4 regions of the Rhizobium sp. BR 249 genome follow, and region 1 is predicted to be linked to each of the others. Evidence: riboswitches for the same ligand, from Rfam matches in the RefSeq annotation. Region 1 holds a riboswitch; each other region holds the start of a gene.
The links. Region 1 has a riboswitch for cobalamin ahead of nrdH (glutaredoxin-like protein NrdH). Riboswitches for the same ligand answer to the same signal wherever they lie in the genome.
Positions count from the first base shown of each region.

Region 2: it holds a riboswitch for cobalamin, as region 1 does, so the genes downstream of both, QD408_RS05370 (CbtB domain-containing protein) here and nrdH (glutaredoxin-like protein NrdH) in region 1, are expected to answer to the same signal.
Region 3: it holds a riboswitch for cobalamin, as region 1 does, so the genes downstream of both, cobU (bifunctional adenosylcobinamide kinase/adenosylcobinamide-phosphate guanylyltransferase) here and nrdH (glutaredoxin-like protein NrdH) in region 1, are expected to answer to the same signal.
Region 4: it holds a riboswitch for cobalamin, as region 1 does, so the genes downstream of both, bluB (5,6-dimethylbenzimidazole synthase) here and nrdH (glutaredoxin-like protein NrdH) in region 1, are expected to answer to the same signal.

Region 1 is NZ_JARWKX010000017.1:121,022-128,197, forward strand. It holds gene QD408_RS17385 (heavy metal translocating P-type ATPase) at 1-1,205, shown strand, start outside; cobalamin riboswitch at 1,336-1,561, shown strand; gene nrdH (glutaredoxin-like protein NrdH) at 1,824-2,045, shown strand; gene nrdI (class Ib ribonucleoside-diphosphate reductase assembly flavoprotein NrdI) at 2,059-2,460, shown strand; gene nrdE (class 1b ribonucleoside-diphosphate reductase subunit alpha) at 2,439-4,607, shown strand; gene nrdF (class 1b ribonucleoside-diphosphate reductase subunit beta) at 4,818-5,792, shown strand; gene QD408_RS17410 (adenylate/guanylate cyclase domain-containing protein) at 5,898-7,121, shown strand; gene queE (7-carboxy-7-deazaguanine synthase QueE) at 7,134-7,176, opposite strand, start outside.
Region 2 is NZ_JARWKX010000004.1:27,022-34,197, reverse strand. It holds gene QD408_RS05385 (acetate/propionate family kinase) at 1-597, opposite strand, end outside; gene QD408_RS05380 (putative bifunctional diguanylate cyclase/phosphodiesterase) at 715-2,286, opposite strand; gene QD408_RS05375 (histidine phosphatase family protein) at 2,755-3,303, opposite strand; cobalamin riboswitch at 3,359-3,509, shown strand; gene QD408_RS05370 (CbtB domain-containing protein) at 3,535-3,744, shown strand; gene QD408_RS05365 (CbtA family protein) at 3,859-4,593, shown strand; gene QD408_RS05360 (hypothetical protein) at 4,590-5,213, shown strand; gene QD408_RS05355 (sulfite oxidase-like oxidoreductase) at 5,198-5,860, opposite strand; gene QD408_RS05350 (sensor histidine kinase) at 5,972-7,176, shown strand, end outside.
Region 3 is NZ_JARWKX010000026.1:1,732-8,907, reverse strand. It holds gene QD408_RS21700 (cobyric acid synthase) at 1-934, shown strand, start outside; gene QD408_RS21695 (adenylate/guanylate cyclase domain-containing protein) at 1,153-2,322, shown strand; gene QD408_RS21690 (chloride channel protein) at 2,326-4,116, opposite strand; cobalamin riboswitch at 4,344-4,739, shown strand; gene cobU (bifunctional adenosylcobinamide kinase/adenosylcobinamide-phosphate guanylyltransferase) at 5,021-5,530, shown strand; gene cobW (cobalamin biosynthesis protein CobW) at 5,535-6,590, shown strand; partial or broken gene cobN (cobaltochelatase subunit CobN) at 6,594-7,176, shown strand, end outside.
Region 4 is NZ_JARWKX010000024.1:74,580-81,755, reverse strand. It holds gene QD408_RS21185 (3-deoxy-7-phosphoheptulonate synthase) at 1-54, opposite strand, end outside; gene QD408_RS21180 (hypothetical protein) at 359-943, opposite strand; gene QD408_RS21175 (methyl-accepting chemotaxis protein) at 1,003-2,877, opposite strand; cobalamin riboswitch at 3,098-3,284, shown strand; gene bluB (5,6-dimethylbenzimidazole synthase) at 3,326-4,015, shown strand; gene QD408_RS21165 (DUF2865 domain-containing protein) at 4,028-5,122, opposite strand; gene QD408_RS21160 (low molecular weight protein tyrosine phosphatase family protein) at 5,332-5,652, shown strand; gene QD408_RS21155 (NADP-dependent malic enzyme) at 5,676-7,176, opposite strand, start outside.

The sequences.
Region 1 (7,176 bases):
AATCGAAAGCGCCGACGGAACGCTTCATCGACCGGTTCTCGGGCTATTACACGCCCGGCGTGGTGGTGGTCGCCGCGCTGGTGGCGGTCGTTTCGCCGCTGTTTTTCGGCGGCTCGTGGAACGAATGGATCTACAAAGGTCTTGCCATCCTGCTGATCGGCTGCCCCTGTGCGCTCGTCATCTCGACGCCGGCGGCGATCGCCGCTTCGCTCTCGGCGGGTGCCCGGCGCGGGCTGCTGATGAAGGGCGGCGCGGTGCTGGAGACGCTCGGCAAGGTAACGATGGTCGCCTTCGACAAGACGGGCACGCTGACGGAAGGCAAGCCTCGGGTGACCGATATCGTTTCCTTCGGATTGAGCGAGGCGCAGCTCCTGTCGCGCGCGGCGGTGCTGGAGCAGGGCTCCAGCCATCCCTTGGCGCTCGCCATCCTCAACCGCGCCAAGGCCGACGGCGTTCCCGTGCCGCCCGCCTTCGAGCTGGAAGCGGTGCCGGGCAAGGGCGTCAGCGGCAAGGTTGGCGGCGAGACGCTGGATCTCTTGTCGCCGTCGGCTGCCCGCGAGCGCGGGGCGCTGGACGGGGAACAAGAGTCGCGCATCACGGCGTTCAACGACGAGGGCAAGAGTGTGTCGGTGCTGCTCGTCAACGGCGCTGCGGCCGGCCTGATCGCCATGCGCGACGAGCCGCGCGAGGATTCCGGGGCCGGGCTCTCGGCGCTTAAATCGGCCGGTGTCAAGGCGATGATGCTGACGGGCGACAACAAGCGGACGGCGGCAGCCGTCGCCGGCATGCTCGGCATCGATTGGCGCGGCGAGATGATGCCGGAGGACAAGCAGCGGGTCGTCGGCGAATTGAAGCGCGAGGGCTTCGTCGTCGCCAAGGTCGGCGACGGCATCAACGATGCTCCGGCGCTTGCCGCCGCCGATATCGGCATCGCCATGGGCGGCGGCACCGATGTGGCGCTGGAGACGGCGGATGCCGCCGTGCTGCACGGACGCGTCGGCGACGTGGCGAGGATGATCGCGCTTTCCAAGCGGACGATGCGCAATATCCTTGAGAATATCACCATCGCGCTCGGGCTGAAGGCGGTCTTCCTGGTGACGACGATCGCCGGCATTACCGGGCTCTGGCCGGCGATCCTCGCCGACACCGGCGCCACGGTGCTGGTGACGATCAATGCGCTGAGGCTGCTGCGTGTAAAGGCGTGAATGTTTTCCCGAATGGCGGTCTGGTTTCGTTAAGCTTTCGTTATCCCTGTTTTTCACAGGAACGCAGCGATTTCAAACCTGCCGTAACGCGATGCACAAACCATCCGTTGACGTGAATTCGGATTCGCGTACTATATCTAGTGTTCGAGGTTCCCTCGATTCGTGAGGATCGAGGGCTAAGACGGGAATACGGTGCGTTGCGCCATCATGGCGCGGCAATGCCGGAGCTGCCCCCGCAACTGTAAGCGGCGAGCAACTGTCCGATTTCAGGTCACTGGAGTATGATGCTCCGGGAAGGCTGGGCAGGGTGCTTCGACCCGTGAGCCAGGAGACCTGCCTCGAACGAAACGTCCACGGGCGGGGTGTCCGGAAGGTCGCGTCTACGAAGGCGGAATAAATCCGTGTCTGTTGCGCTGCCCCGAACGTCCGCATGAGCACTTCGGGGTTTGAAGTCATGTCGAGAGCATCAAGGCCGCCGCCTGCGCAGATTCTGCGAGGGACGACGTCAGGCGTTTAAGCGCCAACTTTGCCAGATCATTATCAAGCGTTGCCCCGGACGCCGCACGGCGCCCGATCCCAGTCCCGTGTCCTGAATTCATTGACATCACGAGGAACATGATGAGCGTTACCGTTTACAGCAAGCCGGCTTGCGTCCAATGCACCGCCACCTATCGCGCCCTCGACCGCCTGGGCGTGGATTATGAAATCGTCGATATTTCCGAGGATGCCGAAGCACTCGATCGCGTGCGCGGCATGGGCTACATGCAGGTTCCGGTCGTGGTTGCCGGCAGCCAGCATTGGGCGGGTTTCCGTCCCGACATGATCAGCGCGCTCTCCTGAGCGGAGAAAAGCGATGGGGCTGATCGTCTATTATTCGAGCCGATCCGGGAACACCCATCGTTTCGTCGAGAAGCTGGGACTGCGCGCGGCGCGCATTCCCGTCGACGCTGAAGGCATCCACATTCACGAACCCTATGTGCTGATCTCGCCCACCTATTGCGGTGACGGCGGCAAAGGAGCCGTGCCCAAGCAGGTGATCCGCTTCCTCAACGATGCGGAAAACCGTTCCAACATCCGCGGCGTGATCGCCGCGGGCAACAGCAATTTCGGCGAGACCTACGGGCTTGCCGGCGACGTGATCTCGCGGAAATGCCAGGTGCCGTATCTCTACAGGTTCGAGCTTCTGGGAACGGCCTGGGATGTCGCCAATGTCAAAGACGGGATGGGACGATTTTGGACACGGGAACAAATCTGACGCGGGATGCGGGCGCAAAGCCGCTGAAAGCGGCTGAAACGCTCGATTATCATGCGCTGAACGCGATGCTGAACCTCTATGACGATGAGGGCAGGATCCAGCTCGACAAGGATCGCATGGCGGCCAAGCAGTATTTCCTGCAGCACGTGAACCAGAACACCGTGTTCTTTCACAATCTCCGGGAAAAGCTCGATTACCTCGTGACCGAAGGCTATTACGAGCAGGAGGTTTTCGACCAGTATTCCTTCAATTTCGTCCGCGACCTGTTCGACCAGGCCTATGCCAGGAAATTTCGGTTCCCGACCTTCCTCGGCGCCTTCAAATATTACACCAGCTATACGCTGAAGACCTTCGACGGGAAGCGCTATCTCGAGCGCTACGAAGACCGCATCTGCATGGTGGCGCTGGCTTTGGCGCGCGGCGACGAAGCCCTTGCCCGCGACATGGTCGACGAGATCATTTCCGGCCGTTTCCAGCCGGCAACGCCGACTTTTCTGAATGCCGGCAAGAAGCAGCGCGGCGAGCTCGTCTCCTGCTTCCTGCTGCGCGTCGAGGACAATATGGAATCGATCGGCCGCTCCATCAATTCGGCGCTGCAGCTTTCCAAGCGCGGCGGCGGCGTGGCCCTGTCGCTGACGAATATCCGCGAGGCCGGCGCGCCGATCAAGCAGATAGAGAACCAGTCCTCCGGCATCATCCCGGTGATGAAACTGCTCGAAGACAGTTTCTCTTACGCCAACCAGCTCGGCGCGCGCCAGGGCGCGGGCGCGGTCTATCTCCACGCCCATCACCCCGACATCATGCGCTTCCTCGACACCAAGCGCGAAAATGCCGACGAGAAGATCCGCATCAAGACGCTGTCGCTCGGGGTCGTCGTGCCCGACATCACCTTCGAACTCGCCAGGAACAATGAGGATATGTATCTGTTCTCGCCCTATGACGTGGAGCGGGTCTACGGCGTACCCCTCACCGAGATCTCGGTGACGGAAAAGTACCGTGAGATGGTGGCGGATGCCCGCATCTCCAAGAAGAAGATCAAGGCGCGCGAATTCTTCCAGGTGATCGCCGAAATCCAGTTCGAGAGCGGCTATCCCTACATCATGTTCGAAGACACGGTGAACCGGGCGAACCCGATTGCCGGCCGCATCTCCATGAGCAATCTCTGCTCGGAGATCCTGCAGGTGAGCGAGGCGAGCGAGTATCACGACGATCTCTCCTACAAGCATCTCGGCAAGGATATTTCCTGTAATCTCGGCTCGCTGAACATCGCAGCGGCGATGGATTCGGCCGATTTCGGCAAGACGATCGAGACCTCGATCCGGGCGCTGACGGCCGTCTCCGACATGAGCCATATCGCCTCGGTTCCTTCGATCGAGAAGGGCAATGACGAGAGCCATGCGATCGGCCTCGGCCAGATGAACCTGCACGGCTATCTTGCCCGCGAACGCATCTTCTACGGCTCCGAGGAAGGCGTCGATTTCACCAATATCTATTTCTATACGGTCACCTATCACGCCATCCGCGCCTCGAACCTGCTGGCGGCCGAGCGTGGTGCGAGCTTCAAGGGCTTCGAGAATTCGAAATATGCCTCGGGCGAATATTTCGACAAATATACGGAGCAGGAATGGAAGCCGGCGACGGAGAAGGTGCAGTCGATTTTCGACGCTGCCGGCATCCACATTCCGACGCGGGAAGACTGGCTTGCGCTGAAGAAGGCGGTGATGACCTCCGGCCTCTATAACCAGAACCTGCAGGCGGTGCCGCCGACGGGCTCGATCTCCTACATCAACCACTCCACTTCCTCGATCCATCCGATCGTTTCGAAGATCGAGATCCGCAAGGAAGGCAAGATCGGCCGCGTCTATTATCCGGCGCCGTTCATGACCAACGACAATCTCGATTATTATCAGGACGCTTACGAGATCGGGCCGGAGAAAATCATCGACACCTATGCGGCAGCCACCCAGCATGTCGACCAGGGCCTGTCGCTGACCCTGTTCTTTCGGGACACGGCAACGACGCGCGACATCAACAAGGCGCAGATCTACGCCTGGAAGAAGGGCATCAAGACGATCTACTACATCCGCCTTCGCCAGATGGCGCTGTCCGGCACCGAGGTGCAGGGATGTGTGTCTTGTACGCTTTGATTTGATTTCAGCCGCGAATCTTTGAGCGAGTGGCCCCCTCATCCGCCTGCCGGCACCGACCTGGGTGAGCCACGGGTCTCACCCGTCCTTCGGACCCCCGCTGGGGAGAAGAGACAAGCCGCGTGCACGGCGTTCCCCTCTCCCCAGCGGGGAGAGGGCAGGGTGAGGGGCTCCGCACTCCGTTAGAATTTATGGAAGAAAGACTACCCAATGAACATATCCATCAAGCCAGCCTCCCGCGTCCGCGCCATCAACTGGAACCGCATCGAGGACGATAAGGATCTCGAAGTCTGGAATCGCCTCACCGGTAATTTCTGGCTGCCGGAGAAAGTGCCGCTGTCGAACGACATTCCCTCCTGGGCGACGCTGACGGCGGCCGAGCAGCAGCTCACCATTCGCGTCTTTACCGGACTGACGCTGCTCGACACGATCCAGAACGGTGTCGGCTCCATCAGGCTGATGGAGGATGCGGCAACACCGCATGAGGAGGCGGTGCTTTCCAATGTCTCCTTCATGGAGGCGGTGCATGCACGCTCCTATTCCTCGATCTTCTCGACACTCTGCTCGACGCCCGATGTCGACGACGCCTATCGCTGGTCTGAGGAAAACGAGTTCCTGCAGCGGAAATCGGCGCTGATCATGAAGCAATATGCCTCCGGCGATCCCTTGAAGAAGAAGGTCGCGAGCGTCTTCCTCGAAAGCTTCCTGTTCTATTCCGGCTTCTACCTGCCGATGTACTGGTCGAGCCGGGCCAAGCTGACCAACACGGCCGACATGATCCGCCTCATCATCCGCGACGAGGCGGTGCACGGCTATTATATCGGCTACAAGTTCCAGCGCGGGCTGGAGCGGTTGCCCGAGGAGCGCCGGCAGGAAATCAAGGATTTCGCCTTCGATCTCCTGCTCGAACTTTACGACAACGAGGCGAGATATACCGAAGCGCTCTATGACGGCGTCGGGCTCAGCGAGGACGTCAAGAAGTTCCTGCACTACAATGCCAACAAGGCGCTGATGAACCTCGGCTATGAGGCGCTGTTTCCGGCCGAAGCCTGCAAGGTCAATCCGGCGATCCTGTCGGCGCTTTCGCCGAATGCCGACGAGAACCACGACTTCTTCTCGGGTTCCGGCTCGTCCTATGTCATCGGCAAGGCCGTGGCGACCGAGGACGAGGATTGGGATTTCTGAGGTTTAATCGATACCTCCCCTTATCATTTGCTTTCCCATCGACCACATTCAGCGGGAAGATTGAGTTCGGCACTCGCCAGTGAAGTGGCGTAGCGGGGGTTTTAGATGTCGTCTTTTTTGAACAAGGTCGGGACTTCAGTCGAGGCGGACGAAGGCGTCTGGCCGATTCGTCGGAGACGGATTCTCGACTGGCTCGTGAACGAGACGCGCGGCGAGCGTTTCATCGACAATATTCTGGTGGACATGTGTGGGAAGCTGCTGGCGGCCGGCGTGCCGGTGGCGCGGGCGACGCTGCATTTCAGGGTGAACCACCCGCAATGGGTCGGTGCCCGCATTCTTTGGAAGGAGGGACTGGCGGAGGCGAAGATCGATACATTCGCCTATGGCGTCGAAAACACGCCGGAGTTCCTGACCAGTCCGGTCAACGCGATCCATCAGGGTGTGGTGGAGGTGCGCAGGCAGCTGGAAGGCGCAGCCGACGGCGAGATGGATTCATTCTATCAGGACCTGCGCGACGACGGTTTGACCGAGTATATCGCATGGCCCGTCGAACATACCTTAGGCAAACGCCATGTCGCTACATTTTCCACCAACAGGCCGGGCGGCTTCGAGCGCGAACATGTCGATTTCCTGCGCGATCTCCTGCCAGCGCTAACGCTTGTCAGCGAAATCCGGCTGAAAAACATCATGGCGCGCACGTTGCTGCAGACCTATGTCGGGCCGCATGCGAGTGAGCAGATCCTGTCGGGTGTGACGACGCGCGGCAGCGGCGCCACTGTCGGAGCGGCAATCATGATCTGCGACCTGCGCGATTTTACGGCGATCTCCGATCTCTGGCCGCGCGACGATGTCATCCATCTGCTCAACGATTATTTCGACGCGATGTCGGATCCGATCGAACGCTACGGCGGCGAAATCCTGAAGTTCATGGGCGACGGATTGCTGGCGATCTTCCCGCTGAGCAAGGACACGGCCTGCCTCGATCTGCTGCAGGCGATCCGAGAGGGGCAGGCGTCGATGACTGAATTGAACGAGGAGCATGTGCGCATGGGGCGCGATCCGCTGCGCTACGGCGTCGGCGTGCATGTCGGCGACGTCATGTACGGCAATATCGGCTCGCGCCGGCGGCTGGATTTCACCGTCATCGGCCCGGCGGTCAATGTCGCCTCGCGGCTGGAAAGCCTGACCAAGGAGGTCAAGCGTCCGGTGCTCCTGTCGCGGGCCTTCGTCGAAATGGCGGGCTGCGCGAAAGACATGGACAGCCTCGGCACCTTCCCGCTGCGCGGGCTCGGGGAGCCTGTCGACGTCTTCGCTTTTCCGGAGCGGTAGACGGACGGGGGGTCACACCCCTCGTTTGTTTCCCCAGAGCAGCACGTGCAACTGC
Region 2 (7,176 bases), on a different contig from region 1:
CGCTTGCGGCGACCTGCGGCGGAGTTCGCCGGCGATGAATTTATAGGAGAGGCCATGGAAGCCGTAACGCTTGATACCCTCCTCGTGCAGCGCCCGGGGGATGGCGAAGCGGCGGACGAGATCATCCTGTGTGGCATGGAAGGCCGTGTCGAAGGACGCCGTCTGGAGAAGGTGCGGCTTCAAATGCCTGAGCGCACGGATGAAGCGCAGCGCCTGCGGCTGGTGCAGGGGCGCAAGCGGGGTCAGCGCATCGACGGCATCGATGGCGGCGGCGTCGAGCGCGACCGGCCCCGTAAAGCGGTCGCCGCCATGGACGACGCGGTGCCCGGCGGCGCGCACGGCGGCAATGTCGAAATGATCGGCGAGGAGAGCGAAGGTCTCGTCGATGACGTCATGCAGGTCTTCCGTCACCTCTGACTTCAACGGCACCTCGAACCTCTGCGGTCCTTCCGTCAGATTGAGCGAAAGCGGCTCGGCGCGGAAATCGATCACCCCCTTGCCGATACGCCGCGCTCTGGCTCCCTCGATCGCGAAGATGCCGATCTTCACGGTCGATGAGCCGGCGTTGAAGGTCAGGAGGAGGTCGGTCGATGGCATGTCTTCAGAGACTCCGCACGAGGCGTCACGATGGCCGAACTTAGCGCCGGGGCTTCGGACGGAAAGGCATTTGTCCGCCGATCGGGCATTTTCGCTACATAGCTCGCAGTCGGTGAGTCAGGCCGTGGAGGCCAGATTGGCCTTGCGATCGTCAATGAAGATGCTCGCCTCGGCGGCGGGCATCGCCTTGCCGAAGAGATAGCCCTGGCCGATATCGCAGCCGAGCTGCAGCAGGAAGGCGAGCTGGCCGTGGTCCTCGACACCTTCCGCTGTCGTCTTGATGTTCAGGCTCCTGCCGAGGCCGAGCATGGCGCGGACGATCTTTTCCTGCCGTTCGTCGTCGCGGCAGGTGGCGGTGAAGCTCTTGTCGATCTTGATCTTGTCGAAGCGGTAGCGGGCGAGCTGGGCGAGGCTCGAATAGCCCGTGCCGAAATCGTCGAGCGCGATTTGAATGCCGGCCGCGTGCAGTTCGTCGAGGACGAGGGCGGCGACAGCAGGGTCCTGGATCAACGCGTTTTCGGTGATCTCTATTTCAAGGCGCTGCGGCGGCAGCCGGCTTGCGGAGAGAACCTTGAGGATGCGCGAGGTCAGCAGCTTGTCTTCCATCTGCACCGGCGAGACGTTGAAGGACAGCATCACCTGCTCGGGCCAGGCGAGCGCGTCGCCGCAGGCCTGGGCGAGAAGATCCTCGAACAGAGCGGTGATCATGCCGGTTTCCTCGGCGATGCCGATGAAGACGGGCGGCGGAATGTTGACGCCATCCTCGCCGATCCACCGGGCCAGCGCCTCGAAGCCGCAGAGCTGGCCGGTCTTGAGGTCGATCAGCGGCTGATAGAAGGGTTTGATCGCCTTCTTGGAGATCGCGGCGCGCAGCCTCGTTTCCAGCGCGGCGCGTTCCGCCACCTTGTCCTGCATCGAGGCTTCGAAGACGAGATGGTGGTTGGGGCCGCGCGATTTTGCTTCGTACATGGCAAGGTCGGCGCGGTGCGCGGCATTCTCAAGCGGTTCGGCTCCCTCGGCCCAGCGGTCGTAGCCGACGCTGGCGCCCACTTCGACGGCAAAGCCGTCTATGTGAATCGGCCGGGTGACGGCCTGGATCAAAAGCTTGGCGAAACGCTCCTCGCGCTGCGCCGTCAGGCCGAAGGCGACGATGATGAATTCGTCGCCGCCGAAACGATAGACGCAATCGGCATTGCCGATTGCGCAGATACGCTTGGCGACCTCGATCAGCAGGACGTCGCCGCCCTTGTGGCCGACGAGATCGTTGACTTTCTTGAAACCGTCGAGATCGACGGAGAAGATGGTGACGTTGCGAGCCCACTCCTCGATCTCGGCTTCCTCGTCCAGGATCGGCCGCGAGAGGATCTTGCGCTCGAAGGCGTAGCGGTTCGGCAGTCTGGTCAGATGGTCGTGGGTGGCTGTCCAGTCGGCCTTCGCCTGTGCGGTGGCGCGCAGCTCCATTTCCTTGCGCAGGTCGGCGATGCGCAGCACGGAATAGATGAAGCTCATGGCGCCGGCGATGCCGAGGGCAAGAATGAGCTTGTTCGCTCCGTACTTGCCGAAACCGGTCATGAAGGAGACGAGGCCGTCGTCGAAGTGCAGCAGCGTGCTGAGGATCCAGAGGGTTACTCCGAACACCACGACTGACACGCATTGCCTTCCGGCCCTGCTTTGGAAAAACGCCGGCATTATTGCCTTCTCCATCTCCACCCTGCGCCGAGGTATCACGAAAATCTGAAATGTTCGTTGAAACCAGAAGGCGAATTGTTGGAGAAGCAGCCTGTTTCGGCGCTACAGGGGCAGCGATTGCGCTGCGGCCGTTCGTCGGCGCGGCTGGGAAGACAGGGGAGTCGGGTTGAACGGCGAGGGGAGAGAGCGGGAAGAACGAGGGCGAGCGTGCTGCCGCATCGCTCGCCCTGTCTCGCTTTTTCAGGCGGTGACGATCAGCAGCGGGACGCTGACGACCAGACCGACCAGAATTACGGTGAACGTCGCAACCCGCATCAAACGCAGGCGCCGCGTACGCTCCCCACTCCAATCATATGTCATGTCTTCCATCTCCTTGGGACAAGGAAGTAGTCCCGGTCAAACCCGGTTCAATAGAGATGACGCTATTTGCTTGCGTAAGGCTGGACAGTATGAGGGGTATCTAATTCTCTAGAAGCGCAGTGACCAGCGCTGTCCATTGCTGGTCATACGAACGACCGCCAGCGGCTCGACGTCGATGAGCCAGAAGGACGGGAGCGGCGCCTCAAGCACATGCGCGGTCGCCGCCCGGATGACGGCCGGGTGGGTGACGGCGATCACATGGCCTCCGAGCAGGGATTGCTCGTCCATCCAGCCGGCGACGCGCCTGCGCAGGCCGAGAAAGCTCTCGCCTCCGTGTGGGGCGGCTTCCGGATCGCTCATCCAGACCACGAGATTCTCCGGCTCTTCAGTCCCGATCGCCGCTATCGATCTGCCGGCCCAGCGGCCATTGTCGCAGTCGGCAAGCCGCTGTTCCATTTCGGCTTCGAGACCGAGTGCTGCAGCGGTCTGGCGGGCGCGCAAAGCCGGGCTGGTGACGATACGGTCGGCGTGGGGCAGGCGGGCCATCCTGCCGGCTTCCTCGACCGCTTTGTCTTCCAGCGGTTCGTCGAGCGGAAACAGGGCCTTGCGGCTTGCCGCCGTCGCGCCGTGGCAGATCCAGGTGAGGCGCGTATTCACCATCGTTCCGATCTCCGCAATGTGGTGGGGACGGCGCTTTGCCGGCTCGTGAAGTTTCGTTGACAGTCTCTCCGGCGTGCAGATATAACCGTGGCGTTGCGGGTTTGGAAGCCGGTGGAAATCCGGCGCGGTCGCGCCACTGTGACCAGCGTGTCGAAACTTCTTCGCGCTGGAAGTCAGACCCTGCCGCACAACACTCTTTCGACTGAACGCGTCATTCCGGAGGAATACATGTCTGACACTACTTTTGCACCTGTCGCGGCACCGGCGCCGATCCCGGTAGGGGAAATCCTGCCCTGGGCGATCTTTGGCGGCCTGCTGATGCTGATCGTTCTCTATTTTGTCGGCACCGAGGAAGGCGCGATGGCGCTGTTCAACGGCATGTATGTGCACGAATTCGTGCATGACGCCCGCCATCTCCTCGGCTTTCCCTGCCACTAAAGCGCATCGCGATCTTTCAGATTCGCTTCTCGCGCTTTAGGTCTTTGTTTTACGCATGTCGTTCTCGCAAAACCGCTGCACAGTTTTGCGCGACATGCTTAGGGGGATACTGACATGGTTGGAAATCTTCTGCTTCGCGGCATGCTCGCGGGCGTGATTGCCGGCATCCTGATTTTTGCCTTTGCCCATACCTTCGGCGAGCCGCTGGTCGATGCGGCGATCGCCTTCGAGGAGGCGAGTGCCCAGGCGGCCGGCGAAGCCGCCGAACCTGAGATCGTCAGCCGGGCCACGCAGGCCGGTCTCGGCCTTTTCACCGGCGTCATGGCCTACAGCATTGCTGTCGGCGGGCTTTTTTCGCTTGCCTTCGCTTTCGTGCACGGCCGCCTCAGCAGCCTTTCGCCGCGCGGCACCTCGGCCGTCATCGCCATTGCCGCCTTCGTGGCGGTCGTTCTGGTTCCTGCCGTCAAATATCCGGCCAATCCGCCGGCGGTCGGCAATCCCGATACGATCGGTGTCAGGACCGAGCTGTTCTTCCTGATGATCGTCGTTTCGCTCGCCTCGCTGATTGCGGCGGTGGCGCTTTCGCGCCGCCTTGCCGGACGCTTCGGTCTCTGGAACGGCGCGATCATCGCCGGCTCCGCCTATCTCGTCTTCATCGGTGCGGTTCTCTATCTCTTGCCGCCGATCAACGAGGTGCCGGAGAATTTCTCGGCGATGGTGCTCTGGCGGTTCCGCACGACCACGCTCGGAATGCACGCGATCCTTTGGGCAGCGCTCGGTATTGTTTTCGGAGCGCTGGCCGAAAGGCGTCTCGGCGCCAAGAGTGGTCTACGGCCAGCTTTCCGGTGATCCGGCGCGACGACAGGCTTGGTGTTCTCCTTGGGGCAAGCCTGCTTCTCATCATCGCCGGTGACGCCTGCGCGCATTCTCGCAGCGCAGGCGGCAGCCATGGCGGTATCGATATCCCGGAAATTTCCCACGGCGAGATGGCAGTGATTTCGGACTATCGCCGTGGGATCATCGACCTCGCATCCCGTGCAGTCGATACCAACGAGCCGTTCCGCCGCGTGCTGAACTATGCCGAGATCCAATATTCCTATTGCCTGTGGGGCAGGGTGCCGGGCAGCGTGACGGACGAGGAAAGTCCGTTCAACGAATGCGCCCATGCCTATCTCGCGGCAACGAAAGCCGTGCTGATGGCGATGCGGGAGATGCCGCTGGAGGCGCCTGCAGCAGGAGAAATCATCTCCGCCGTCGACGCCGATATGGTGCGGCGTGGGCTTGCGCTCGTCACCTGCCAGTTCAGCGGCGAGGCCTTTAACACGGCCGATATCATCAAGCCGCGCTGGAGCAAGATACCACTTCATTTCGCCAGCATGGCGTCACTGGCGGGGCTTGCCGCCTTGTTGGGGTTTGCCGTCCTGGCGCTTCGCCGTTTCCTGCGGCCGAAGGCTCAATCGTCGGAATAACGCTGCTCGCGCCACGGATCACCAAGCATGTGGTAGCCGTTCTTTTCCCAGAAACCGGCCTCATCGGCAGCGATCAGCTCGATGCGGCGCAGCCACTTGGCGCTCTTCCAGAAATAGAGATGCGGCACGACGAGGCGCATCGGGCCGCCGTGATCTGGTGTCAGCGGCAGACCTTCCCATGAGGTCGCGAGGATCGCGTCCTCGGCGGCGAAATCGGCAAGCGGCAGGTTGGTGGTATAGCCGTCGTAGCTCGTCAGCATGACGTAAGCTGCTTCCGGCCTCGGCATGGCACGATCGAGCAGATCGCGCGTCGAAACGCCCTTCCATTTGTTATCGTAGCGCGACCAGGTGGTGACGCAGTGGATATCGCTGATCTTGCTGCTCTGCTCGATCCCCTGGAAATCGGCCCAGGTGAGGGTAAGAGTCGTTTCGACAAGGCCGCGTACCTCAAGCCGCCAGCTCTCGGTTGAGATGACGGGCTGCTGGCCGAGATCGAGCACCGGCCAGTTCTTGACGAGGTGCTGGCCGGGCGGCAGGCGCTCGGCCTCGGGGCGGCTGATGCGGCCGGTCAGGAACTTGCCCTCTGCCGCCCAGCGGCGCTTGGAGCTGGTGAGCTTGCTGTCGGCGGGCGTCTGGTCGTCGCTCATGGAAGGGGTCTCCTTGCGGTGCCGCAATAGGACATTCACCCCTGCGGAGTGTCAAGTTTCGGCGCGCTCTTGGAAAACCTCGCTTGCCTCATTAAACTGAGCCCGTCGGGCATGCCTTGCTGGGGAGTGAAGGCAGAAAGGGAGGAGCCGGATCTGTCTTCGAGATATCGTGCGATAGCGGCGCTGCTGGTGGTGCCGCTCGTTATTTTCGCCTTCTTCACCTATGGAAGCGCGATTGCGACGCGTGCCTATATGCAGGAAGCTTCGGCCCAGGCGGGAACGGCGCTGCGCCTTGCCGTCTCGGCGCTCAGCGGCCACCTTAACCGCTACGAGGCGCTGCCGGCGCTGATCGCCGATCACGACGATATCAAGGAACTGGTCAGCGCGCCTGACGACATGGTGCTGCGCGGTGCCGCCAATCTCTATCTCAAGGAGATCAACGGGCTCTTGAAATCCTCCGACATCTATGTGGTGAAGCCGGACGGGGAGACGATCGCGGCGAGCAATTATGATGGACCGGGAAGTTTCGTCGGCCAGAATTTCAACTACCGCCCCTATTTCCAGGAAGCGATCGAAGGCCGGCAGGCCCGGTTCTACGCTCTCGGCACCACGTCCCTGAAGCGCGGCTATTATTTTTCGGCCCCGATCAGGGTCGGCGCGGATATTCGCGGCGTCATCGTCTTCAAGGTCGATATCGACATGATCGAATCCTCCTGGAGCGGCGGGGAATACAAGATCTTCGTTTCAGATCCGGAAGGCATCATCTTCATGTCCGGCAGTCCGGAATGGCTCTACGGCGCGATCCTGCCGCTGACGGCCGACCGTATCGCCCGCACGGAAGCGTCGCGGCGCTATGCCAATGCGAAGCTCACGGCGCTGCCGGTGACGCGCCATCGCTTCGAGCCGCATGATCTGATGACGCTTGCGGGCGACCGGAGCTCAAGTGAGTATCTGGTGCTGTCGCATTACATGCCGGCCGAGGACTGGACGGTGAATGTGCTGATGGAGACGAGTTCCATCCGCGCCCAGGCGCGCACCGCGCTTGTTGCCGTCTTTCTCATCCTTTGCATTGCCGGGCTTGCCGTGGCGGTCATTCGCCAGCGGCGGGCGCGGCTGGCCGAGCGCATGCAGATGCAGGCCGAAGCGCGGGGTGAACTCGAGCGGCGGGTGGAGGAGCGCACGGCGGATCTTGCCCGCGTCAACAGCCGCATCGAGGAGGAGATCGCCGAGCGGCGGTTGACCGAGCAGCAGCTTCGCCAGACCCAGGCCGATCTCATCCAGGCCGGTAAACTTGCCGGGCTCGGGCAGATGTCGGC
Region 3 (7,176 bases), on a different contig from region 1:
GCTCGTCGGCACGCATGCGATCCTCGACGAAGCCGACCGGGCGATGATTTCGGGCTATATCATCAACAAGTTCCGCGGTGACGTCTCGCTGTTCGACGACGGCATCCGCGCCATCGAAGGCTTCACCGGCTGGCCGTGCTTCGGCGTCGTGCCGTGGCTGTCGGGTGCCGCGCGTCTGCCGGCCGAGGATTCCGTCGTGCTCGAGCGGCTGGCAAGGGGCGGGACCGGCGCACTGAAGGTCGCCGTGCCGGTGTTGCCGCGCATCGCCAATTTCGACGATTTCGATCCGCTGAGGGTGGAGCCGGATGTCGAGCTCACCTTCGTGCGGGCGGGCGAACGGCTGCCTGCCGATGCCGGACTCGTCGTGCTTCCCGGCTCGAAATCGACGATATCGGATCTTGCCGATTTCAGGGCCCAAGGCTGGGACCGTGATCTCGAGATGCATGTGAGACGCGGTGGCCGGGTGATCGGCATCTGCGGCGGCTATCAGATGCTCGGCCGCATGGTGCACGACCCGCTTGGGATCGAGGGCGGGAGGCAGGAAACGCCGGGGCTCGGACTTCTCGATGTCGAAACCGAGATGGCGCCGGAGAAGACCGTGCGCAACAGCCATGCCCGTTCGACCGAATATGACGCGCCGCTTTCCGGCTACCAGATCCACCTCGGCATCACCCGCGGCCCGGATTGCGATCGGCCTTCGGCGATCGTCGATGGGGCGCCTGACGGAGCGGTTTCGGCGGACGGGCGGATCATGGGCACCTATCTGCACGGGCTCTTCGGCAGTGATGCTTATCGTGCGCGGCTGCTGGAGAGCTTCGGGCTTTCCGGCCGACATGGGAATTATCGTGAGAGCGTGGAGCGGGCGCTGGATGAAGTTGCCGCGGAACTGGAGCGCTGTCTGGATGCGCGGTGGTTGGGGGAGTTGTTGGGTTAGGTGCTGGAGGGTGGGAAGAATTTGCTGAGTGTAAGGCAATGAAAGGCGTGCCGGCAGGCAGATGAGGGGGCCACACGGCAGATACCTATATGCGGGTCCAACTTCATCACGTCATTCACGCGAGAGTAGTATCGCAATGCGAAGCAGGCTAATAAGTAGTATGCGCGGCCAGGCGAAGCCCATTCCCGGTTCTCCATCCCCATGCGGAGGTTTCCAAAATTAACGATCATATTCAGTGGCTTATCGAGCATGGAATCACCAGCGAGCATATTAGCGATCTCGTCACCGGTCTGTGCGAGAGGCTGATCGCGGAAGGGTTTCCGATCTGGCGGGCGAGCATCCGGATGCCGTCCATCCATCCGATGTATCGCGGCATCGCGGCCAATTTCGTCAGGGGCGGCGTCACGATCATCGAAACGGCCGGACACGGCAGCGAGACGCAGCGCAACTTCGAGAACACGCCGATATTCTACCTTTTGAACCGAGGCGAGAATACGGGACGGTGGAACCTGGCGAAGGGCGAGGGCCTGCAATATGCCGAGCTTCGCGAATTCGCGCTTGCCGGTGGCACGGACCATGTGATCAACCTTTGCGAATTCCCGAAGGAGGTTGCGCTGCGCGGGCTCGGTTTTTCGCTGACGAGCGACGCGCCGGACGGATTTTCCGATGAACAGCTGGCGGTCATCGAGGGGTTTTTCCCAGCGCTGGGGCTGGCGGCCTACCGCGTGGCGGCATCGAACACCGCGACCGAAATCCTGGCGGTCTATACCGGCGCCAGGACGAGCGCGCGTATCCTTGCCGGCGAAACCCAGAGGGGGACCGGCGGCTCGATCAATGCTGCGATCCTGATTGCGGATCTCAGGAATTTCACGGCGCTGACCGAGGTCTATCAGCCCGAGGAGATCGTCGGTTTTCTCAACGAGCATTTCGAGCTGATCGACCGGCATGTCGAGGAAAACTCCGGCGAGATCCTGAAGTTCATGGGCGACAGCGTGCTGGCGATCTTCCCGACGGATGCGGACGATCCGCAGAAGGCCTGTATGGCGGCGCTCGCTTCGGCGCAGAATCTGCTGGAGGCAACCGACGCGCTCAATCGCGAGCGGACGGGCAATGGCGGCCCCGATATCGGGGTCGACGTCGTGCTGCACCTCGGCGAGGTTTTCTACGGCAATGTTGGCGCTCACGGCAGGCTGGATTTCACCGTGATCGGCAGGGCCGTCAACGAGGCTTCGCGGCTTGAAAAGCTCTGCGGCACGCTCGAACAGCCGCTCCTGATGTCGGAGAGTTTTGCGAAGACCTGTGCTGCGCCTTGCGAGCATCTCGGCTCGTTCGAGCTGCGCGGCGTTTCGAAGAAGGCCGACGTTTACCGGCTCGCCGACGAGACATAGTGGTCAGATCTCGCCCGACACCTCGCGGCGGCGGCGGTCGAGCTCTTCGCTGTAGCGGCGCAGCGTGTGGCTTTCGCTGAGCTGGCCGACCACCTTGCGCTCGATCAGGTTGTTGACGACGGCGAGCGCTTCGCTTTCGGTCTTGTCGAAGATCGCCGCCGCCTGCCTGGCGTTCATCTGCGGCTGCAGGAAATCGTTGCGGTAGCGGATGAAATCGGAAAGCGCCTTGCCCTCATCCTGGACGTCGGTCGGGTTGGCGTAGATCTCCGGGACCAGAACGAGGCCGGCATATTTTTCGCTCTCCTCGACGAGGATGACGCGCTGGGTCGAGCCGATAGGAAAGGCCTGCTTGAATTCTTCGAGCGAGATGCCGGCCCGTGCGGTCTTGACGTCTGATCGCATCAGCTTGTCCACCGTCAGGTTGCGGATCCAGCCGACGTCGTGGGCGCTGCGGATGCTTTCGCCGCGCAGGTGGAAGCGCCAAGTGGCGAAGGAGTAGCCGAAGGTCGAGCGCACGACGAGCGAGGAGGTGATGACGGCGGCGAGCACCAGCGCCGTGATCGGGAAGTCGCCGGTGATTTCGAGCGCCAGGAAGGTCATGGTCAGCGGGCCGCCGATGACGGCGACGGCAAGCGAACTCATGCCGACCACGGCATAGATCGCAGGCGTCAGCGTCGCATCGGCGAAATAGGGGCCGCAATAGGCGAAGAGCTTGCCGAGCAGGGCGCCCATGAACAGCGAGGCGAAGAACAGGCCGCCCCTGAAGCCGGAGCCGATCGAGATCGCCGAGGCGAGCGATTTCAGCAGGAAGAGGCCGATCAGCGCCGGGATCGCGACATCACGCGACAGGTTGAGATGCAATGCGCCGTGGCCGGCCGAGAGCACCTGCGGCGAAATCATCGCGAGAAGCCCGACGATGATGCCGCAGAGCGCCGGCCGGAAAGGCGGAGCGATGGAGCTCTTGCGCGCCAGCTCCTCGACGAAGGCGACGCCCTGCATGATGAGGATGCCGACGCCGGCGCAGAAGACGCCGAGCAGCAGGGCCGGGACATAGTCGGCCGGCACGACCGAACCGAAGCTGCCGATATCGATGGTGAAATCACCCTCGGCAAGCAGCCTTGCGACGAGCGTGGACACGAGGGCGGAGGTGACGACCGGCGTCAGCGACACGATCGTATAGGTGCCGATGATCAGCTCGAAGGCATAGAAGGCGCCGGTCAGCGGTGCGTTGAAGGCGGCGGCGATGGCGCCGGCCGCGCCGCAGCCGACGAGGACGCGCAGGTCGGAGCGGCGAAGCTGCAGCTTCAGGCCGAATTTCGAGGCGAGGCCTGCGGCAAGCTGGGTATAGCCGGCCTCCAGGCCGACGGAGGCGCCGAAACCGTTGGAAATCAGGTTCTGCACGGCGACGATGATGCTGTCGGTGAGCGACAGGCGGCCGCCATGCAGCGCATTGGCCTCGATCGGGTCGACCATCGGCTTCTTTCGCCGTTTCGCCAGCACGAAGAACAGCAGCCCGAGCAGCAGGCCGCCCATGACGGGAGCGGTGAGCAGCAGCAGCTTGTCGTCGATCAGCGATGAACTCAGCCTTTCGTCGTCCGAGATACCGAAGACCAGCTGGTGCAGTTCATTGGAAACGAAGCTCATGCCGGTGACGGCAAGTCCCGAGGCGATGCCGACGACGGCGCCTGCCAGCGACAGGCCGACCTCGCTGCGGCGGGTCAGCGCGCGCAGCCGCCCCGGGTCGAAGAAAACACGCAGCGCGCGCAGGCGGCGCCGATCCAATTTCATAAGCATGGCTAGACAACTAGGCGGGGAGAGACCCGGTCAAGGGTGACGGTGCAGTCCGCTTGCAACGGAATTGCGGCGAAAAGCCGGCGCGCCGATCAAATATTCATAACGTAAGCCTCTGATAAAAGACGATATTTCCGGTAGAGTCAGTCGTATTGGCTTGGAAGCCGCAGGTAATCCGCGCCGAGAGCGGCTGCGAAGGCCGGTTGACTTCAATCCCCGGCTTGCCTAACCATCCTGACATAACGGATGGTTCCGGATCGGCGTTGCGCCCTTCCGGATGAAAAGGGAATGTGACGGGGTGGACCCAAACCGGGCGCCTTCATCACAGCCGACCCCGCGACTGTAGAGCGGTCAGGGTCTTCCATCCGGCATCGAGCCCTTTTCGCCGGCAGCCAGCAATGGTGCGGGCGGGCGAAGCGGAGGAGATGCCGGAAAAGCCACTGGACATGCATGGTGATCAACCGGGGCCGGACGCCTCTATTTCTACGAATCGTCCACCTCTTCGCCAATGCAGCCGGGAAGGCGAGGCAGATCCGCCGGCACGATCAGGGCGACCGGAAACGGTTTGCCCCGATCGCGGCCGATACCCGCGAGCCAGGAGACCTGCCATCCCGTGCCGGGCGAAAAGCCCACCCCTGGGCAAAGCGCCCGCTGCCAGCACGGAGGTTGTTTTGGCTGAACGACTGAATTCAGCGCTGCCTTGTGTGGTGCGCGCCTCTCTCTCTTCCCTCATTCCTGTGCTTGTCACAGGAATCCAGCCACCGCGCGTCTGCGCGGTGAATGAAGCTATAACGCTGTTGAATGAGTCTTTCGTGCCCAAGGACTTGGACACGCTGGATTCCTGTGACAAGCACAGGAATGAGGGAGGTCGAGGAGCACGCGCGCTTCCTCTACTGGCGGTGTTGTCATGACCACCACCCTCATCCTCGGAGGCGCACGCTCCGGCAAATCCCGCTTCGCCGAAAACCTCATCATCGCGACCGGCCTCGATCGTCATTACATCGCCACCGGCCGGGCCTGGGACGATGAGATGCAGGCGCGTATCGACCAGCACAAGGACGATCGTGGCCCCTCCTGGATCACCCATGAGGAGCCGCTGGAGCTTGCCGAGCGGCTTGCGGCCATCGATGGCGAGGGCAGGGCGATCCTGGTCGATTGCCTGACGCTGTGGCTCACCAATCTGATGATGGAGGGGCGCGATATCGCGGTTCAGGCTGCGGCGCTTGCCGCCTTTCTGCCGCAGGCGAAGGCGCGGCTCGTCATCGTTTCCAATGAAGTCGGCCTCGGCATCGTGCCGGAGAACCGCATGGCGCGGGAGTTTCGCGACCATGCTGGAAGGCTGCACCAGATGATCGCGGCGAAGGCTGCGGAAGTTTATTTCGTCGCGGCAGGGCTGCCGCTGAAAATGAAGGGTTAAGTGCATGAACCAGCAGAAAATCCCCGCAACCGTCATCACCGGCTTTCTCGGCGCCGGCAAGACGACGATGATCCGCAACCTGCTCACCAATGCCGGCGGCAAGAAGATCGCGCTCATCATCAACGAGTTCGGCGATCTCGGCGTCGACGGCGATGTGCTGAAGGGCTGCGGGGCGGAAAACTGCACCGAGGACGACATCATCGAGCTGACCAATGGCTGCATCTGCTGCACGGTCGCCGACGATTTCATTCCGACCATGACCAAGCTTCTGGAGCGCGACCAGCGCCCGGATCATATCGTCATCGAAACCTCGGGCCTTGCCCTGCCGCAGCCGCTCGTCGCCGCCTTCAACTGGCCGGATATTCGCAGCGAAGTCACCGTGGACGGCGTCATCACCGTGGTCGATAGCGCCGCCGTCGCGGCCGGCCGTTTTGCCGACGATCACGATGCCGTCGATGCGCGCCGCGCCGAGGATGAATCGCTGGATCATGAAAGCCCGATCGAGGAACTGTTCGAGGACCAGCTGACCTGTGCCGACCTGATCGTGCTCAACAAGACCGATCTGATCGACGCCGACGGTCTCGGCCGCGTGAAGAGCGAAGTCGCCTCGCGCATTGCCCGCAAGCCGGTGATGATCGAAGCCAGGAATGGCGAGGTGCCGGCCAGCGTGCTGCTCGGCCTCGGCATCGGCACGGAAGACGATATCGCCAACCGCAAGTCCCATCACGAACTGGAGCATGAGGATGGCGAGCCGCATGACCACGATGAGTTCGACAGTTTCGTCGTCGAGCTCGGCGCAATCGCCGATACGGCTGTGTTCGTCGAGAAGCTGAAGGGCGTCATTGCCGAGCATGACGTGCTGCGCCTCAAGGGCTTCGTCGACGTTTCCGGCAAGCCGATGCGCCTGCAGCTGCAGGCCGTGGGTGCCCGTATCGACCAGTATTTCGACCGCGCCTGGGCGCAGGGCGAAACGCGCGGCACGCGCCTCGTCGTCATCGGCCTGCACGAGATGGATCAGGGCGCGGTGCGCAAGGCGATCGAAGCGCTCGTCCGAGGATAGAGAATGCATCTGCTTCTGGCCCAGCAGGGAACGATCAGCGATGGCGACGAGGCGATAGACCTCGGTCAGTCGCCGGGCGATATCCTGTTCCTCTCGGCTGCCGATACCGAGCTTGCGGCAATTGCCGCGGCTCATGCCGGCGGGGCGACAGGGTATTCGCTGCGGCTTGCGAGCCTGATGAGCCTGAAGCATCCGATGTCGGTCGATACATACGTTGAACGGACGGCGCGGCATGCGAAGCTGATCATCGTGCGGGCGCTGGGTGGGGCGAGTTATTTTCACTATGCGCTGGAGGCGCTGCATGCGGTGGCGGCGCGCTGCGGTGCGCTGATTGCGGTGCTGCCGGGGGACTCCAAGCCGGATGCGGGGTTGACGCCGTTTTCGAATGTGGCGCTGGAGGATCTGAATGCGCTGTGGGGCTATCTGATCGAAGGTGGTGACGCCAATGCGCGGGGCTTTCTGGCCTATGCGGCGGCGATGCTTTCGGGCGAGGAGAAGCCGGCGCCGGCTGCGCCGTTGATGAAGGCGGGGATCTGGTGGCCGGGGCGGGGACTGGTTGGGGTTGAGGAGTGGAAGAGGCTGGTTT
Region 4 (7,176 bases), on a different contig from region 1:
TTTGGTGAGCGGGGTGATCTCGAGGATACGCAGATCATCGATAGTATCGGACACGGCATGGCTCCTGTTTGGTCATACCGTGCGGAAACAAAAAAGCCGCCAGGTAGACTAGCGGCTGTTCGGGTTGTCGTCGCGTCGACTTCAGTTACGCATGGACCCGCATCCGCTGAGAGCAGCGGTACGAATAAAATCGCGAGGCGTAGACAGAAGTGATCGACATGCGCCGTGTGTAGCGTGGCGGCGTCTCATTGTCACGTGGAATCTGCAGCCTGAAATCGAGCATCGGCAGCGGCCATGATGCACGTCGCAATCGGTTTTCCGATGCGACGTGCTTTTCAGGCCTTGCAGCCTTGGCAGATCAGAGGGCGTCGACGTTCACGCCGATGGTGATGGCGCCGATCGGAGTGCCCTTGTCGTCCGAGATCGTCACGCTCGCCTGCGACTGCAGCGTCTGGGTCGATTCGTCCTTCTCGATCTCGTCGATGAAGACGGCGTCCTTGCCGGCGCCGAAGGACTTCTGGAACTTGGCTTCGTCGCCCTGCCAGTAATCGGAGGTTACGTCGCTCTGGCCGACATTCAGGCCCTTGGCATCCATGACGAAGATCTCGGTGATCTTGCCGCCGGAAGCAGCCTTCTTTTCCTGCAGGAATTTCGACAGCGCATTGCCGAGCACGCCGTCGATCATCGAGTGATCGGAGCCGTCGACTTCGGCGCGCCACTTCTTGTCGAGGGCGTCGATATCGGCTGCGCTCAGGTTGGCGTTGGTGGCGTCCTGCGCCTTGAGGGCGTCGACGATGGCGGGATCGCTGAGCCAGGGCGTGACATCGCTCTTCACGTAGTCGGCGATCGGGGCAAGCTGAGCGGCATCCTGCGCCATGGAGACACCCATGGGCACGGCAGATGCGCTGCAGGCAATAAGCAATGCGGTGACAACTCTTTTCATATTCTGTTCCCTTCCTGATGATCGGTTGTTGAGGAATTCATTATTGAAGGCTGATGGCGTCAGAACTCTTCCCAGGCGCCGGGAGAAGCGGCAACGGCGGCGTTTCCTGCATGCCGCTGCGTGAAGCTCCTTGGCTCGGGGCGAGGCTGGCGAACGGGTTGAGCAGGTCTGGGCTGGCCGGCGGCAGAAGCGCCGACGGTGAACCTGCCGGCCGAGTCCTGCAGAAGGCGGCCCTGCGTGAGCAGTTCCTGGCAGGCCGCGTTGGTTTCTTCGACCATTGCCGCGTTCTGCTGTGTCGCCTGATCCATCTGGTTGATCGCGCCGTTGATCTCCTGCAGGCCTGTCGCCTGCTCGCGATAGGACTGGACGATGGAGGCGATGCTGTCGCTGATGCGGTTGATCTGCTCCTCGATCTTCAGCAGGGCATCGCCGGTTTGGTTCACCAGTCCGACGCCGGCTGCAACCTCATCGCCCGATACATTGATCAGGTTCTTGATTTCCTTCGCGGCATTTGCCGAGCGCTGGGCGAGTTCACGCACTTCCTGGGCGACGACCGCAAAGCCCTTACCGGCCTCGCCGGCTCGCGCGGCCTCGACGCCGGCGTTCAGCGCCAGCAGGTTGGTCTGGAAGGCGATCTCGTCGATGACGCCGATGATGCGGCCGATCTGGCTGGAAGAGGTCTGTATCCGGTCCATCGCTCCGATGGCATCACGCACCACCGTGGCCGAGACATGCGCGCTGCGCTTCGTCTCCTCGACCAGCTGCCCGGCACTTTCGGCCCGCTGCGACGATGTTCTGACCGTCGTCGTCACCTCATCGAGCGCTGCCGCGGTTTCTTCCAGTGCTGCCGCCTGCTGCTCGGTGCGTTTCGCGAGCTGATCCGCGGAGGATGCCAGCTCGCTCGAGCCGCCTTCGACTGCGACGGAGGCGGTCTTGATCTCGGTCAGCGCGGCTGCGACCGCTTCGACCATGCGGTTGAAATCCTGCCGCAATTTATCGAATTCGGGGCCGAGGTCGGCGAGGCGCGTGGAGAAGTCACCTGCGGCAAGCCGTTCCAATGCATTGGCGAGCGTGTTCATTACCAGCCGCTGGGTGTTGCTCGACTCTTCCGTCAAGGATGCGTTGCGCGCCCTTTCGGCATCGAGAGAGGCGCTCTGCTCGGCAGCAGCCCGTTCCCTTTCGACCTTCACAATCGCTTCCTCACGGAAAACCTCCAGCGCCCGCGCGAGGAAGCCGATTTCGTCGCCATTTTCCCTATAGGTGACGGGAGAGGCCAGGTCGCCTTTCTGCAGAGCGCTGATTCTTCCACTGAGGATTCTGAGCGGGCGGCCGACGAGGCTTCGCATGGCGAGAAGGAATGCGATGACGGCCATGGCGGTGATCACCGATTGCGTGATCAGCGAAACGAAGACTTTCTGCTGGACTTCGGCAGCGATCTTCTCGACGGACCAGTTCGTCACGATGTAACCGGTGGCCTTGCCCGACTTGTCCAGCGGGAGGGGCGCGATGATCGTGACGACACCGGCCGACACTCCGCCGTCGTCGATCGTCGTTTTTTCCGGCTTGGCACCGAGGCTCTTCTTCAAATCGTCGGTTGCAGGCAAGCCGCCGATGCCGTCGCGTGTCCAGGTATCGACGGCGGCGAGATCCGCGTTGAAAGCGGCAAACTGCACGAGGTCGAGCGAGGGATCGTCGCGGTAGAGCGAATAGGCCTCTCTAACGGCATTCGCCTTGCCCCATTTCACGCCGCCGGCGGCCACGGATGCGAACTGTTCCACATCCTTGGACCAGTTCGTTTTGGCGCTATCGATCAATGCCTGGGTTTCATGCATCCAGGTGTAGGCGGCGAAAGCAGAGATGCCGCAGAGATTGACGGCGACGATGATTGCCGACAGCTTGGCTGTCAGAGGCATCGTTTTTAGAAAATGGAACATGCCGCGGGGCCTCGAAACGCAGCGCAGTCGGAGCTGCTCTCGACTGGCCTATCAACACGGGCATCGACGCCGGCGGTCGCAGCATGAGCACTCATGCCCATGTCCTCCTTGCAACCCAAAACGCGCAATTGCAGTCTGTATTTTTTTTGTAAAGAAATGATAAAGTGAAAGGGCTTTGGTGCGCATTATCCGGCTCGGCTTGCCGCAGCCCCCGTTTCCTGAAATAGATGCGCCGTCAGGTGCCCGCCGTCGAGGCGGGAGAATCGGGAATCCGGTGCAAGGCCGGAACGTGCCCAACGCTGTAAGGCCGACGTCTGCCGTTCAACACGCCACTGGTTTTCGCCGGGAAGGCTGCGGCAGACGGATGACGCCAAGTCAGAAGACCGGCCTGGCGAGATAGACCCAACCCGCGCGGACGGCGGGCGGTTGCGTTGTTGGGGATTTGACGATGCGACCCTTTGACGAGGATGCCCTGTCAGCGGCATCCGGTTTTTCCATGGCCGAACGCGAGGCCGTCTATCACGCGATCATGACGCGGCGGGACGTTCGCAGCCAGTTTCTGCCCGATCCCTTGCCTGACGATGTCGTGGAGCGGCTGCTGACGGCTGCCCATCACGCGCCTTCCGTCGGCTTCATGCAGCCGTGGAACTTCGTTCTGGTTCGAAGCGCCGAGGTGAGGGCTGAGGTGCGCGATGCCTTCGTGAAGGCGAACGAGGAGGCGGCGCTGATGTTCGAAGGCGAGCGGCGGCAGGCATACCGCTCGCTGAAGCTCGAAGGGATCGTCGAGGCGCCGCTCGGCATATGCGTGACCTGCGATCCCACGCGCAGCGGCAGCGTGGTGCTTGGGCGCACGCACAATCCCAGGATGGATAGCTATTCCACAGTCTGCGCGATCCAGAACCTCTGGCTTGCGGCCCGCGCCGAAGGCATCGGCATCGGCTGGGTCAGCATTTTTCGCGAAGACGATCTGAAAGCCATTCTCGGCATACCCGATCATATCGAGGTGGTCGCCTGGCTTTGCGCCGGCTTCGTCGACCGGCTCTATGACGAGCCCGAACTCGCGGTCAAAGGCTGGCGGCAAAGGATGCCGCTCGAAGAACTGGTCTTTCACGATGAATGGGGGCGGAGTGAGCGCTGATCAGCGTCGCAATCATTGCTGCTGGGGCTGCGGGCCGGGGTTTGCCGGATTGGCAAGGTCGATCGAGCCCTGGTCGCCGGCCAGGAATTGCGGGCCGACCTGGCGGACCTTGTTCTGCGTGGGATCGTAAGGACGTTCCGGAACGGATGGCTGCTGCGGCGGCGGCGCTACCGCGGCATCCTTTGCCGGCGGATTGGTATGGATGGTGGTGATCGAACCCTGCTGCGGCGGTTGGCTCAGAGCCTGCTTGCCGCGCATCTCATTGTAGTAGGCGGTGAGATTGCAGGCGCAGGCGTTTTTTTCGCCGGGTGCGCGGTTCTTATAGGCGAATGCGTTCTTCATGGCGCTGTAGGGCGTGCCTGTCGCCACCGAGATCATGTTCGAGGCTTCCGTGCTCCTGACGTCGCGATAGAAGAGCTGGGTCTCGATGCCGGGGCACATCTTGGCGCAGGTTTCGGCGTCCCGGCCGAAATCGACCGACGTGGCGTTCGAGCTGATCGGAAAGAAGCCGCCGTCGCAGCTGCGCACGCACATGGTACTGACGGGTGAAAGCATCTGGGCTTGCGGCAGGCCGTAACGCGGGTCGATCTCTCCTCCGCCGCCGAGCGGAATGAAGGTGTCGCCGCGCATTGCCTGCTCCTCGATGCTGGGGGCGGGATCGTTGGCGCTGCGTTCGGAGGGCGCATAGAAGTTTTCGCTGTTGCAGCCGTTGCGCTCCAGAGCGGCCATCAGTTCGCGGCGCGCGCCGTCATCGCCTTGGCCGCGCAGCTCGTCGCGGCGATCCTGGAGATAGCGGATATTGTCGATCATCCGGGCTTCGGCCTGCGAGAGCTCGGCGCAATAATCGGCATTCTCGCCGCCGATCACGACCATGCTGCCCGAGGTGCAGCCGTAGCTGCGCAGATCGTTGCGAACCTTGCGCAGCTCGAGGTTCTGCTCGGCCATGGCGCTGGCATATTGGCGCGCTTCCGGCCCATTGTTGTTGCCGATCGATCGCGGCAGGTCGGCGAGGCGGCCGCGCAGGTCGTTGCAGATAGCGCCGGACTGCGCGGCGGCGGGCGATGCCAACGCAAGAAGAAGAACAAGAGACAGGTTTCGGCGTTTCACGGCGTCGTCCCGGAATGAGCACACGGTCGAAGGATCGATGCGACGTCACTTCGCCGCGTGGTTTCTCTTAGCGTGTTTCTCTTAAGAAGCTGAGCTAAATTCTTAGCGCATTTTCGCGATTTTTTCCAGCAAAGGCGATGGCGGCCTTCGGTTTCGCTTGCGTCAGGAATTGTGCTATCGCGAAACATATACCGTCAGAGAAGCCAAACGTGAAAAACGTCCTATTCATATGCAGCCAGAACAAGCTTCGCAGTCCGACTGCGGAACAGGTTTTCGCCGACTGGCCAGGCATCGAGGTCTCCTCGGCCGGCACGAACAATGATGCCGAAAACCCGCTGTCCGCCGAGCAGATCGAGTGGGCTGATATCGTGTTCGTCATGGAAAGAGCTCACCGTACGAAACTTCAGAACAGGTACAGGTCAGCTCTCAAAGGCAAGCGCCTGATATGCCTTCATATTCCAGATGATTACGATTTCATGGACCCTGCGCTCATCCAGCTGCTGAAGGCTAAAGTCCCTCAGCATCTGTAGGTTCAATTTCGCCGGCAGCCGGCTTATGCCGGCTGCGATGCCTCGACGACGGCCAATGCCGCCATATTGACGACGCCGCGGGACGTCACCGAGGGGGCGAGAATGTGGGCGGGCATGGCAGCGCCGAGCAGGATCGGGCCGACATGCAGGCCGTCGGTCATCGACTTCACAACGCCGAGCGTGATGTTGGCGGCATCGAGGTTCGGGAAGACGAGCAGGTTCGCCTCGTCATGCAGCGTCGTATGCGGCATGACTCGCTTGCGGAGTGCTTCGGTGATGGCGCTTTCGCCGTGCATTTCACCATCGACTTCGAGATCCGGGGCGGCGTCGCGCACGAGCTGCAGGGCGTTGCGCATCTTCGTCGCGCTTTCGGACTCGCGCGAGCCGAAGTTGGAATGCGAGACGAGGGCAGCGCGCGGCGTGATGCCGAAGCGGCGGATTTCCTCGGCTGCCATGACGGTCGCCTCGGCGATCTCTTCGGCGCTCGGATTGAAGGTGACGTAGGTGTCGGTGAAGAAGGTTGCGCCGCGCTGCGAGATCATCAGGCTCAGCGCCGAGAAATCGCGGACATCCTTGCGCTTGCCGATGATTTGGCGCACGTCGCGCAGGTGCTTTTCATAACGGCCTTCGAGGCCGCAGATCAGCGCATCGGCCTCGCCGCGCCGCAGCGCCAGCGCACCGATGACGGTGGTGTTGGTGCGCACGATGGTGCGGGCCGCTTCCGGGATGACGCCACGGCGGCCGACGAGCGAGAAATAGAGATCGACATATTCGCGGAAGCGCGGATCGTCTTCCGGATTGATGACCTCGAAATCCTGCAGCGGGCGGATGCGCAAGCCATAACGCTTGAGACGCGTCTCGATGACCTGCGGGCGGCCGATCAGGATCGGTTTGGCCAAGCCTTCCTCGAGCAGTACCTGGGCGGCGCGCAGCACGCGCTCATCCTCGCCTTCGGAGAAGATGACGCGCTTGCGCTCCGCCGTCTTTGCCGCGGTGAAGATCGGCTTCATCACGAAGCCGGAGCGGAAGACGAAACGGTTCAACTGGTCGAGATAGGCATCGAAATCCTGGATCGGACGGCGCGCGACGCCGCTTTGTTCGGCGGCTTTGGCGACAGCAGGCGCGATGCGCAGGATGAGGCGCGGATCGAAGGGCGAGGGGATCAGGTAATCGGGGCCGAAGACCGGGGTCTCGCCGGAATAGGCGCGGGCGGCGACATCGGAGGGCTCTTCGCGGGCAAGGGCTGCGATGGCGCGCACGGCCGCCATCTTCATTTCCTCGTTGATCGTCTCGGCGCCGCAATCGAGCGCGCCGCGGAAGATATAGGGGAAGCAGAGGACGTTGTTGACCTGGTTGGCGAAATCCGAGCGGCCGGTGCAGATCATCGCATCGGGGCGGGCGGCGCGGGCGAGATCCGGCATGATCTCGGGCGTCGGATTGGCGAGCGCCATGATCAGCGGCTTATCGGCCATCTGCGCCAAGAGCTCGGGCTTCAGCACTCCGGCGGCCGAGAGACCGAGGAAG